DNA from 3 places in the Streptomyces sp. SID5469 genome. Region 3 is predicted to be linked to each of the others. Evidence: riboswitches for the same ligand, from Rfam matches in the RefSeq annotation. Region 3 holds a riboswitch; each other region holds the start of a gene.

Region 1 (3,536 bases), 540 kb from region 3:
CCGGGCCACGGCAACCGGCAGCGTCGGGTTGTCGGGCCGCGCGATGAAGACCGTCGCACCGAACTCGCCCAGCGACACGGCGAAGGCGAACCCGGCCGCGACCAGCAGCGCCCGCCGCACCATCGGCAGATCGACCTCGCGCCACACCCGCCACGGCGAGGCCCCGAGCACGGACGCCGCCTCGCGCAGCCGTTCGTCCACGGCGCGCAGGACGGGCAGCATGGTGCGGACGACGAAGGGGACACCGACCAGCGCCTGCGCGAGCGGCACGAGAATCCACGAGCCGCGGAGGTTCAGCGGCGGCTTGTCGAGGGCGATCAGGAACCCGAAGCCGACGGTCACGGCGGACACGCCGAGCGGCAGCATCAACAGCGCGTCGAAACCACGCACGAGACGGCCGGCGTCGCGCCGGGTCAGGGCCGCGGCGGCCAGCCCGCCGATCAGCACGGCGACGGCGGTGGCGGCGAGCGCGTACTGCAGAGAGGTGCCGATGGCGGTGATCGGTGCGACGAGGAAGGTCCCGCCGTCGTCGTGCGTCAGCGCCCGGTAGTACGCGAATCCGTGGCCGCCGGGCGCGTCGAACGAGCGCTGGACGAGAACGGCGAGCGGCAGCACCAGGAGTACGGCGACGGTGGCGAGGACGGCGCCGAGCAGCGCCCACTGTCCCGCCCCGCGCGGCCTGCGCGCCGTCATGGATGCGTCCACCAGCCGCAGCGCGGCCTCCCGCCGGCGCACGGTCCCGGCGTGTACGGCGAGGATCGCGCCGACCGCCATGAACTGGATGATCGTCAGCACGGCGGCCGTGGCGAGGTCGAAGATCTCGGAGGTCTGCCGGTAGATCTCGACTTCGAGGGTGGAGAAGGTGGGACCGCCGAGGATCTGCACCACACCGAACGAGGTGAAGGTGAAGAGGAAGACCATCAGCGCGGCCGCCGCCACCGCCGGGGCCAGCGCCGGCAGCGTCACCTTGCGCCAGGCCGCGAACCGGGAGGCGCCGAGCATCCGCGCGGCTTCCTCCTGACGCGGGTCGAGCTGCGCCCAGAGACCGCCGACGGTGCGGACGACGACCGCGTAGTTGAAGAAGACGTGCGCGAGCAGGATCGCCCAGACGGTGGTGTCGAGCCGTACGCCCCACAGCTCGTCGAGGAGTCCCCCGCGGCCCACGAGGGCCAGGAAGGCCGTACCGACGACGACCGTCGGCAGCACGAACGGGACGGTGACGACGGCCCGCAGCACCTGCTTGCCCCGGAAATCGAAGCGTGCGAAGACATATGCGCCGGGGAGCGCGATCAGCAGCGTGAGCGCTGTCGAGGCGAACGCCTGCCAGGTGGTGAACCACAGGACGTGCTGTATGCCGGACTGCGCCAGTACGTCACCGATCCGCCCCCACTGCCAGGCCCCGTCGGCCTTCAGACCACGCGCCACGATCGCCGCGACGGGGTAGGCGAAGAACACCCCGAAGAACGCGACGGGCAGGGCCATGAGCCCGAGCCGCGCCGCGCTCCCACGGGAGAGCCCCTTGCGCGCCGGGGGCTCTACTTCAGTACGAGCGAGGTCCACGACTTGACCCACTGGTCACGGTTGTCGGCGATCTCGGCCGGGGCCAGGGTCTCGGGGCTCTTGGCCGCCGGACCGAACTCGCTGAATTCGGCGGGGACCTGAGCACCCTTGACCACCGGGTACACGAACATGTTCAGCGGCATGTCCTCCTGGAATTCCTTGGTGACGAGGAAGTCGAGGAGCGCCTTGCCGCCCTTGGTGTTCTTCGCGTTGCTCAGCAGCCCCGCGTACTCGACCTGCCGGAAGCAGGTCCCGCTCGCGACCCCGGTGGGCGCGGTCTTCGGCTTGGGGCTGGCGTAGATCACCTCGGCCGGCGGGGACGAGGCGTAGGAGACGACCAGCGGCCGGTCGCCCTTGGCCTTCTTGCCGCCTGCTGAGCCCGAGAACTCCTGGTTGTAGGCCTGCTCCCAGCCGTCGACCACCTTCACGCCGTTGGCCTTGAGCTTCTTCCAGTAGTCGGGCCAGCCTTTGTCGCCGTACTCGGCCGCCGTCCCCAGCAGGAAGCCGAGGCCGGGCGAGGACGTGGCGGCGTTCTCCGTGACGAGCAGGTTCTTGTACCGCGGCTCGACCAGGTCGCCGAAGGAGGCCGGCGGGTCCAGCTTGTGGTCGGCGAAGTACTTCTTGTCGTAGTTGACGCAGATGTCACCGGAGTCGATCGGTGTCACCCGGTGCTTGGCCCGGTCCACCTGGTACTCGGGGCGGATCAGGCCGGAGCCCTTGGCCTCGTACGGCTGGAACAGCCCGTTGTCGAGCGCCCGCGACAGCAGGGTGTTGTCGACGCCGAAGAAGACGTCGCCCTGCGGGTTGTCCTTGGTGAGGATCGCCTTGTTGACCGCCTGCCCGGCGTCGCCATCCTTGAGGACCTTCACCGTGTAGCCGGACTGCTTCTCGAAGTCCTCGAGCACGCTCTTCGAGGCGGCCCACGAGTCATGGCTGACCAGGGTCACCGTCTTGGAGTCGGCGTCGCCGCCGCCCGAGCCGGACGAGCCGCACGCGGACAGCGTGACGAGCCCGAGCCCGGCGGCCAGGGCCGCGGCCGTGAACTTCTTGGTGGTGCTCACCGAATTCCTCCTGGAGTGACCAGGAGAAGACGCGGCCCTGCCCGGGAGCCTCCGACGAGTTCCCGGGCAGGGCGCAACAGCTTGAGTGATGACCGAACTTCCTACCCAGAATGACCTGGGCGAGGTTCAGAGGGTCTGCGGACTCTCCCGCACTCTCAGCGCTGTGGCGCTCCCCTGTCGGAATATGAAGATGTACCTACGCGGGACAGGTTACCGCTCGGTGGCCGCGAGCTGGCCGCAGGCTCCGTCGATCTCCTGGCCACGGGTGTCCCGGACGGTGACCGGCACCCCGTGGGCGGCGATCGCCTCGACGAACGCCTTCTCGTCCTCGGGCCGCGAGGCGGTCCACTTCGAGCCGGGCGTCGGGTTCAGCGGGATCAGGTTGACGTGCACCGGCCTGCCCTTGAGCATCCGGCCGAGGCGGTCACCGCGCCAGGCCTGGTCGTTGATGTCCCGGATCAGCGCGTACTCGATGGAGAGCCGGCGTCCGGACCTGGCCGCGTACTCCCAGCCGGCGTCCAGCACCTCCCGCACCTTCCACCGCGTGTTGACGGGCACGAGAGTGTCGCGCAGCTCGTCGTCCGGGGCGTGCAGGGAGATGGCCAGCCGGCACTTGAAGCCCTCGTCGGCGAACCGGTGGATGGCCGGGACGAGCCCGACGGTCGACACGGTGATGCCGCGCTGCGACAGCCCGAGCCCGTCCGGCTCCGGGTCGGTGAGCGCCCGGATCGCACCGACGACCCGCTTGTAGTTGGCGAGCGGCTCGCCCATGCCCATGAAGACGATGTTGGAGAGACGGGCGGGGCCGCCGGGAATCTCGCCGTCCCTGAGCGCCCGCATGCCGTCCACGATCTGGTGCACGATCTCGCCGGTCGACAGGTTCCGGTCCAGGCCCGCCTGTCCGGTGGCGCAGAA
Region 2 (3,536 bases), 2.6 Mb from region 3:
CAGCAAGATGCCTGCAGCGTCAGGGGCTGACTCCTGGCCAGTCGACGGCAAACGACGGGGTAGGCGATGCGCGAGTCGGTGCAGGCAGAGGTCATGATGAGCTTCCTCGTGTCGGAGGAGCTCTCTTTCCGCATTCCGGTGGAGCTGCGATACGAGACCTGTGATCCGTTTGCCGTGCAGCTGACCTTCCACCTGCCCGGCGACGCGCCCGTGACCTGGACGTTCGGCCGGGAGCTGCTGATCGACGGGGTGGGCCGGCCGTGCGGTGACGGTGATGTGCACATCGCGCCCGCTGATCGCGAGGCGTTCGGCGAGGTGCTGATCCGGCTTCAGGTGGGCGGCGATCACGCACTGTTCCGGTCCGGGGCGGTACCGCTGGTGACGTTCCTCGACCGCACCGACAAGCTGGTGCCTCTGGGCCAGGAGTGTTCCCTTGCTGACTTCGATGCCCATCTCGACGAGGCGCTGGACCGCATCCTCGCGGAGGAGCAGAGCGCGGGTTGACGCACCTGACGTCAACAGAGGCGTAACGGTTCAGCACTCACATGGCTTAACGCCGACGGCCGTGTGTCGGCGGTATTGAGCCAGTTCGCCTCGCCGGGCGCTCCGCCGGGCCGGAGTCACCTTCTTCCTGGGCCGAGCCGCGGATGCGCCCCGCCCTGGAGTGGACGTCAGCGCTTGCGGCGGCGCCCCCTCCCGGAGCGCAGCGGTGCGGCCGCAGCCGGTGCGGGCGTTCCCGGGCGGTCCGCCGAGACCACCAGGGCGGCCAGGGCCGTGGTGACGGGAACAGAGGCGACCAGGCCGATCGAGCCGACGAGTGTGCGGACGATCTCCTCGGCGACCAGTTCGCTGTTGGCGACCGTGCCGACGCTGCTCTGCGCGATCGAGAAGAGGAGCAGCAGGGGCAGGGCGGCACCCGCATACGCCAGGACCAACGTGTTGACGACCGACGCGATGTGGTCGCGGCCGATGCGGATGCCCGCGCGATACAGACCGCGCCAGCCCATCGTCGGATTGGCCTCGTGCAGCTCCCATACCGCCGACGTCTGAGTGACCGTCACGTCGTCGAGAACACCGAGGGAACCGATGATCACGCCCGCCAGCAGCAGACCACTCATGTCGATGTGCGGGTACAGGCCGTGGATCAGGCCAGTGTTGTCGTCCGTGTTGCCGGTCAGCGCGGCCCAGCCGATGAACTGTGAGCCGAGCAGGCCGATCAGCACCAACGAGAGCAGCGTGCCCAGTACGGCCACCGATGTCCGGGCTGAAAGACCGTGACACATGTAGAGCGCGATCAACATGATGGCGCTCGCCCCGACCACCGCCACGATCAGTGGATTCGAGCCCTCCAGGATCGCGGGCAGGATGAACAAGGTCAGCACCATGAAGCTGATGGCCAGCGCGACCAGCGCCATGACGCCGCGCATCCGGCCCACGACGACGACGGCGAGTGCGAAGATGCCGGCGAGCAAAGCCATGGGGAACTTGCGCTCCACATCGGTGACCGAATACTGCAAGTTCTTGGGTGCGGAGGGTTCGTAGGCGACCACGACCTTCTCGCCCTGGTGCAACTGCCGTGTCTGGTCCGGCTGGACGATCTCGGTGAACGTACGGCCCTTGTCCTTGCCGGTGTCGACGCGGATGGTTGCCTTCTTGCAGGTGCCACTGGCCTGCTGCTGGGCAGAGGAGCCTTCGGCGGTGGAGGTGTCGCCGGTCGGGGTGTCACCCGAGGCGTTCACGGACTTGCAGTCGACCTCGTCGACCTTGGTGACCGTGGCCTGCTGGGTCTGCCGGTCGAAGCCCACACCGCTGCGCTCATGTCCCGGGACACCGCCCGGCCACAGCACCGCGAGACCCACTACGACCGCCACGGCGAACGGGATCAGGATCGCGGCGATGACCTTGCGCAGATGTTGGGAAACGGGGGCGGCCGGGCCATGACTGTGACTGTGCGAGTGGCCGGGACCGTTCCCGCCTCCGGAGCCCTGGCCATGGTCATGGCCGTCTCCAGGGCTGTGGCCCCCCGGACCGTCGCTTTGTCCACGGCCGCCGCCGGGGCCTTGGCCGCGCGGAGGCTCGGACGGCGGGAATGGGGGCTGTTGCGTCGTGGTCACCGACCGATCATCGCAAGAACGGGAGGGGCCCACTGTTCAGCTCGCCCAATCAGACGCTAGCGTGAGAGGACCTTTGCACACGCGGGAGCTCGGAGCACCGGGCTGAGAGGGCGCTGACCTCCGCATCCGCGATGTTTCACGTGGAACATCGTCGGGCGGACATTGCTGCGTCGACCGCTGAACCTGTTACCGGGTAATGCCGGCGTAGGGAGTAGGTCTCATGACCAACAAGGACGCACGCACGCCTGCCTCCAGCCAGACGGGCGAGGCGCTCGCCTCGCCCCAGGGCGACCAGGAGGCCGGGAAATCCATCGGCTGGCACAAGGCGTACGTCGCGGGTTCGCGCCCCGATCTGCGGGTGCCGGTCCGTCAGGTGCACCTCACCAACGGGGAGTCGGTGACGCTCTACGACACCTCCGGCCCGTACACCGACCCGTCCGTCGACACCGATGTCCGCAGGGGACTCGCGCCGCTGCGGGAGAACTGGATCATCGCCCGCGGCGACACCGAGGAGTACGCGGGCCGACCCGTTCGCCCCGAGGACGACGGGATCAAGCACACCTCGCCGCGCGGCGGGCTGCGCAACCTGGACGCGGTGTTCCCGGGGCGGCCACGTCAGCCGCGCCGGGGCCGTGACGGACAGGCCGTGACGCAGCTCGCGTACGCGCGCCGCGGCGAGATCACGCCCGAGATGGAGTTCGTGGCCGTCCGGGAGAACGTCTCGGCGGAGGTCGTGCGCGAGGAGATCGCGGCCGGACGGGCCGTAATGCCCGTGAACGTCAACCACCCGGAGATCGAGCCGATGATCATCGGCAAGCGGTTCCTGGTGAAGGTCAACGCCAACATCGGCAACTCCGCGGTCACTTCCTCCATCGAGGAGGAGGTCGAGAAGATGACCTGGGCGACCCGCTGGGGCGCCGACACCGTCATGGACCTGTCCACCGGCCGCAACATCCACACCACGCGCGAATGGGTCCTGCGCAACTCCCCCGTGCCGATCGGCACGGTCCCGCTCTACCAGGCGCTCGAGAAGGTCGACGGCAGGGCCGAGGAACTGACCTGGGAGATCTACAAGGACACGGTCATCGAACAGGCCGAGCAGGGCGTGGACTACATGACGGTCCATGCGGGCGTGCGCCTCCCCTATGTGCCGCTCACCGCGAACCGCAAGACCGGGATCGTCTCGCGCGGCGGCTCGATCATGGCGGCGTGGTGCCTGGCGCACCACAAGGAGAGCTTCCTGTACGAGAACTTCGAGGAGCTCTGCGAGATCCTCGCGGCATACGACGTCACGTACTCCCTCGGCGACGGTCTGCGTCCCGGCTCGATCGCGGACGCCAACGACGAGGCGCAGTTCGCGGAACTCCGAACTCTGGGGGAACTCAACCGGATCGCGAAGCGTTTCAACGTACAGACCATGAT
Region 3 (3,536 bases):
CTCCGGAGTGCGCGCATCGTCGTACCGCTAGTCGCACCACGTACCGCTCGTCGCACCTCTTGGGGAGAAACACGCATGGCACCCGGTCTTCCTACCGCCATGGACCGACCGCACTTCATCGGGATCGGCGGCGCCGGGATGTCGGGCATCGCGAAGATCCTCGCGCAGCGCGGGGCCAAGGTGGCCGGCAGCGACGCGAAGGAGTCCGAGACCGCCGAGGCCCTGCGGGCACTGGGCGCGACGGTGCACATCGGGCACGCGGCCGAGCACCTCGCCGACGACGCCACGTGCGTCGTCGTCTCCTCCGCGATCCGCGCGGACAACCCGGAGCTGGCCCGCGCGGCGGAGCTGGGCATCCCGGTCGTCCACCGTTCGGACGCCCTGGCCCGGCTGATGGACGGCCTGCGCCCGATCGCGGTGGCGGGCACGCACGGCAAGACGACCACGACGTCGATGCTGGCGGTGTCGCTGTCCACGCTGGGCCTCGCCCCGTCGTACGCGATCGGCGGCGACCTGGACGCCCCCGGCTCGAACGCGCTGCACGGCGAGGGCGACATCTTCGTCGCCGAGGCGGACGAATCGGACCGCAGCTTCCACAAGTACGCGCCCGACGTGGCGATCGTGCTGAACGTGGAGCTGGACCACCACGCCAACTACGCGTCCATGGACGAGATCTACGCGTCCTTCGAGACCTTCGTGGACCGCATCACCGAGGGCGGCACGCTGGTGATCGCGGCGGACCACGAGGGCGCGCGGGAGCTGACGCGGCGCGTCACGGCGAGCGGCGTACGGGTGGTGACGTACGGCGAGTCGGCGGACGCCGACGTGTGCGTCCTGTCCGTGACCGCGCAGGGCCTGAAGAGCGAGGTGGAGGTCCTGCTCGACGGCACGGAGCTGACCTTCACGGTGTCGGTCCCCGGCCGGCACTACGCGCACAACGCGGTGGCGGCGCTCGCGGCGGGGGTGGCGCTGGGCATCCCGGCCGCGGACCTCGCTTCGGCCCTGGCCGCCTACACGGGGGTGAAGCGGCGCCTCCAGCTCAAGGGTGAGGAGGCGGGCGTCCAGGTCATCGACTCGTACGCGCACCACCCGACGGAGATGACCGCGGACCTGGAGGCGATGCGGGCGGCGGCGGGTGACGCACGGATCCTGGTCGTCTTCCAGCCGCACCTGTTCTCGCGCACGCAGGAGCTGGGCAAGGAGATGGGGCAGGCCCTGGCGCTCGCGGACGCGTCCGTGGTCCTGGACATCTACCCGGCCCGCGAGGACCCGATCCCGGGCATCACGAGCGAGCTGATCATCGAGGCGGCGCGGGCGGCGGGCGCGGACGTGACGCCGGTGCACGACAAGGCGGAGGTCCCGTCGGTGATCGCGGGAATGGCGAGGCCGGGCGATCTGGTTCTCACCATGGGCGCGGGCGACGTGACGGAGCTCGGCCCGCGGATCCTGGACCGTCTGTCGAAGCAGTGAGGGGCTGAGGCTCGTGTCGTACGACATCGAAAAGCCGGACGAGGCATGGCGCGCGGAGCTGACCCCGGCCGAATACGCGGTCCTGCGCAAGGCCGGCACGGAGCCGGCGTTCACGGGTGAGTACACGGACACCAGGACGAAGGGCGTCTACTCCTGCCGTGCCTGCGGCGCGGAGCTCTTCACGTCGAACGAGAAGTTCGAGTCGCACTGCGGCTGGCCGTCCTTCTACGACCCGAAGAACACGGACGCCGTGGAGCTGATCGACGACCGTTCGCACGGGATGGTGCGGACGGAGGTGCGGTGCGCTCGCTGCGGGTCGCATCTCGGACATGTGTTCGAGGGGGAGGGGTATGCGACCCCGACCGATCAGCGGTACTGCATCAACTCCATCTCGTTGCGGCTGGCGCCGGACGAGGGCTGAGGCAGGCGGGCACGCCCGGGGGTGACCCCTCGGGCAGGCCCTAGCGGCGCACGACGGAGTCCAGCAGGGCGGGGAGATCCGCGACGGAGTCCAGGACGTGGTCGGGCCGTGCGCTCGCCGCGTGGTGCGTTTCGGGCAGGTATTTTCCGGTCTTGACGAGGACACCGGTGATACCCGTGCGCTGTGCCGCGAGCACGTCGGACTCGATGTCGTCGCCGACCATGACCGCCTGGCCGGGGCCGGCCCCGAGGCGTGTCAGCGCCGCCTCGAAGAACGCGGGCGCCGGCTTGCCGGTGATCTCGGCCCGAGTGCCGGCGGCGTGCTCCAGCCCGAGCAGGAACGCACCGCTGTCGAGATCCAGTCCGCGGTCGGTGCGCCAGTACAGGTTGCGGTGCATCGCCACCAGCCGGGCGCCCCGCTGGAGGTGGCCGAAGACCCGGTTGAGCGCCGCGTAGTCGAACTCTGGGCCGGCACCGCCCACGATGACGACGTCCGGGACGGTGTCGGTGTCGTCGAGCAGGGTCACGCCGACGAGGTCCTCCCGGATGTCACCGCTGTTCAGCAGGGAGCAGCGGGCGCCGGGACAGTGGTCGGTGAGATGGGCCGCGGTGGCGGTGGGTGCGGTGAGGATGTCCTCGGCGCTCACCGGGAAGCCCGAGGCGCCCAGTGTCGCAGCGATCGACGCGCGCGTACGGGACGTCGTATTGGTGAGCAGGACCACGCCGAGGCTGGCGTCGCGGATCCGGTGCAGCGCCTCGATCGCGCCGGGCAGTGGCTTCCACGAGACGGTGAGCACACCGTCGATGTCGATCAGGACCGCACGTACGGCATCCATGTCAGGACAATACCGCGGGGTCCGTGGGTGCGTCGCTTCGCACACGAATAACCTGCGAGACGGGCTCCCTGCGCCGGTATGGTCCGGATCAGGTTCCAGAGGTCGCTGTCAGGTCCTGCGACCTTCCAGCCTCTCAGCCCGACCGTCGACGTCGGCCCGGGCGGAAACCACGTACTCCCAGCTTCACGCCAAAGTCGGCTACTCCGGTCGAACTCCCTCGCTCGTCCCGCAGGCTGTTTCTCATTCTAGTGCGGTCAACAGGAAATGAACCCTCCTAAATCGGGATTTTTTACCCGTCTGGCGCTCGTCCGCTCGTCCGCTCGTCCGCTCGTCTGGCGCCCGCCCGGTGCCCGTCTCCGGCCCGTCTTCCGCCCGCCGCACACGCGCCGCTCAGGCCCCCGCGTGCACCAACGCCGACCACGTCCAAGGCCGCTCCCGGTCGTCTTGTCTCAGCGAGCGCACCGTGTGGTGCAGGGCCAGGGCCGCGGGCAGGGGGCCGGGGCCCGGGAGGGAGGGGGCCAGGGTGCGGTGGAACTCGGCCGCGGCCCTGGCCGCGAAGGAGTCGCCCACCTCCCAGAGCGTGGCCACCGACTGGGCGTAGCCGGCGAGCTGGAACGCGGAGCCCAGGTGGATCACCTCGTCGGCGAGCGCCGCGGTGGCGCCGCCGCGGGCCGTGCCGCAGGCCGAGAGGTAGGCCAACTCGGCCGTCTCCAGGTGGAGCTCGGCGATGTCGCGGATCAGCAGGTCGCCGTCGGCCAGCAGCAGCCGGCCGGCCGACAGGTCCTCGGGGTCACTGTCCGCGTGGCACGC

Evidence for each region. Region 3 has a riboswitch for thiamine pyrophosphate ahead of GTY58_RS11565 (HAD-IIA family hydrolase). Riboswitches for the same ligand answer to the same signal wherever they lie in the genome.
Region 1: linked by a shared signal. The riboswitch ahead of GTY58_RS13710 (thiamine ABC transporter substrate-binding protein) and the one ahead of GTY58_RS11565 (HAD-IIA family hydrolase) in region 3 are both predicted to bind thiamine pyrophosphate.
Region 2: linked by a shared signal. The riboswitch ahead of thiC (phosphomethylpyrimidine synthase ThiC) and the one ahead of GTY58_RS11565 (HAD-IIA family hydrolase) in region 3 are both predicted to bind thiamine pyrophosphate.

The regions. Positions count from the first base shown of each region.
Region 1 covers NZ_WWIN01000001.1:3,217,737-3,221,272, forward strand. The annotation lists gene GTY58_RS13705 (iron ABC transporter permease) at 1-1,560, opposite strand, end outside; gene GTY58_RS13710 (thiamine ABC transporter substrate-binding protein) at 1,536-2,621, opposite strand; TPP riboswitch at 2,702-2,807, opposite strand; gene rlmN (23S rRNA (adenine(2503)-C(2))-methyltransferase RlmN) at 2,832-3,536, opposite strand, start outside.
Region 2 covers NZ_WWIN01000001.1:5,232,485-5,236,020, reverse strand. The annotation lists gene GTY58_RS22350 (SsgA family sporulation/cell division regulator) at 67-504, shown strand; gene GTY58_RS22345 (YibE/F family protein) at 672-2,114, opposite strand; TPP riboswitch at 2,186-2,342, shown strand; gene thiC (phosphomethylpyrimidine synthase ThiC) at 2,335-3,536, shown strand, end outside.
Region 3 covers NZ_WWIN01000001.1:2,682,405-2,685,940, reverse strand. The annotation lists gene murC (UDP-N-acetylmuramate--L-alanine ligase) at 76-1,470, shown strand; gene msrB (peptide-methionine (R)-S-oxide reductase MsrB) at 1,484-1,891, shown strand; gene GTY58_RS11565 (HAD-IIA family hydrolase) at 1,932-2,726, opposite strand; TPP riboswitch at 2,775-2,955, opposite strand; gene GTY58_RS11560 (CHAT domain-containing protein) at 3,117-3,536, opposite strand, start outside.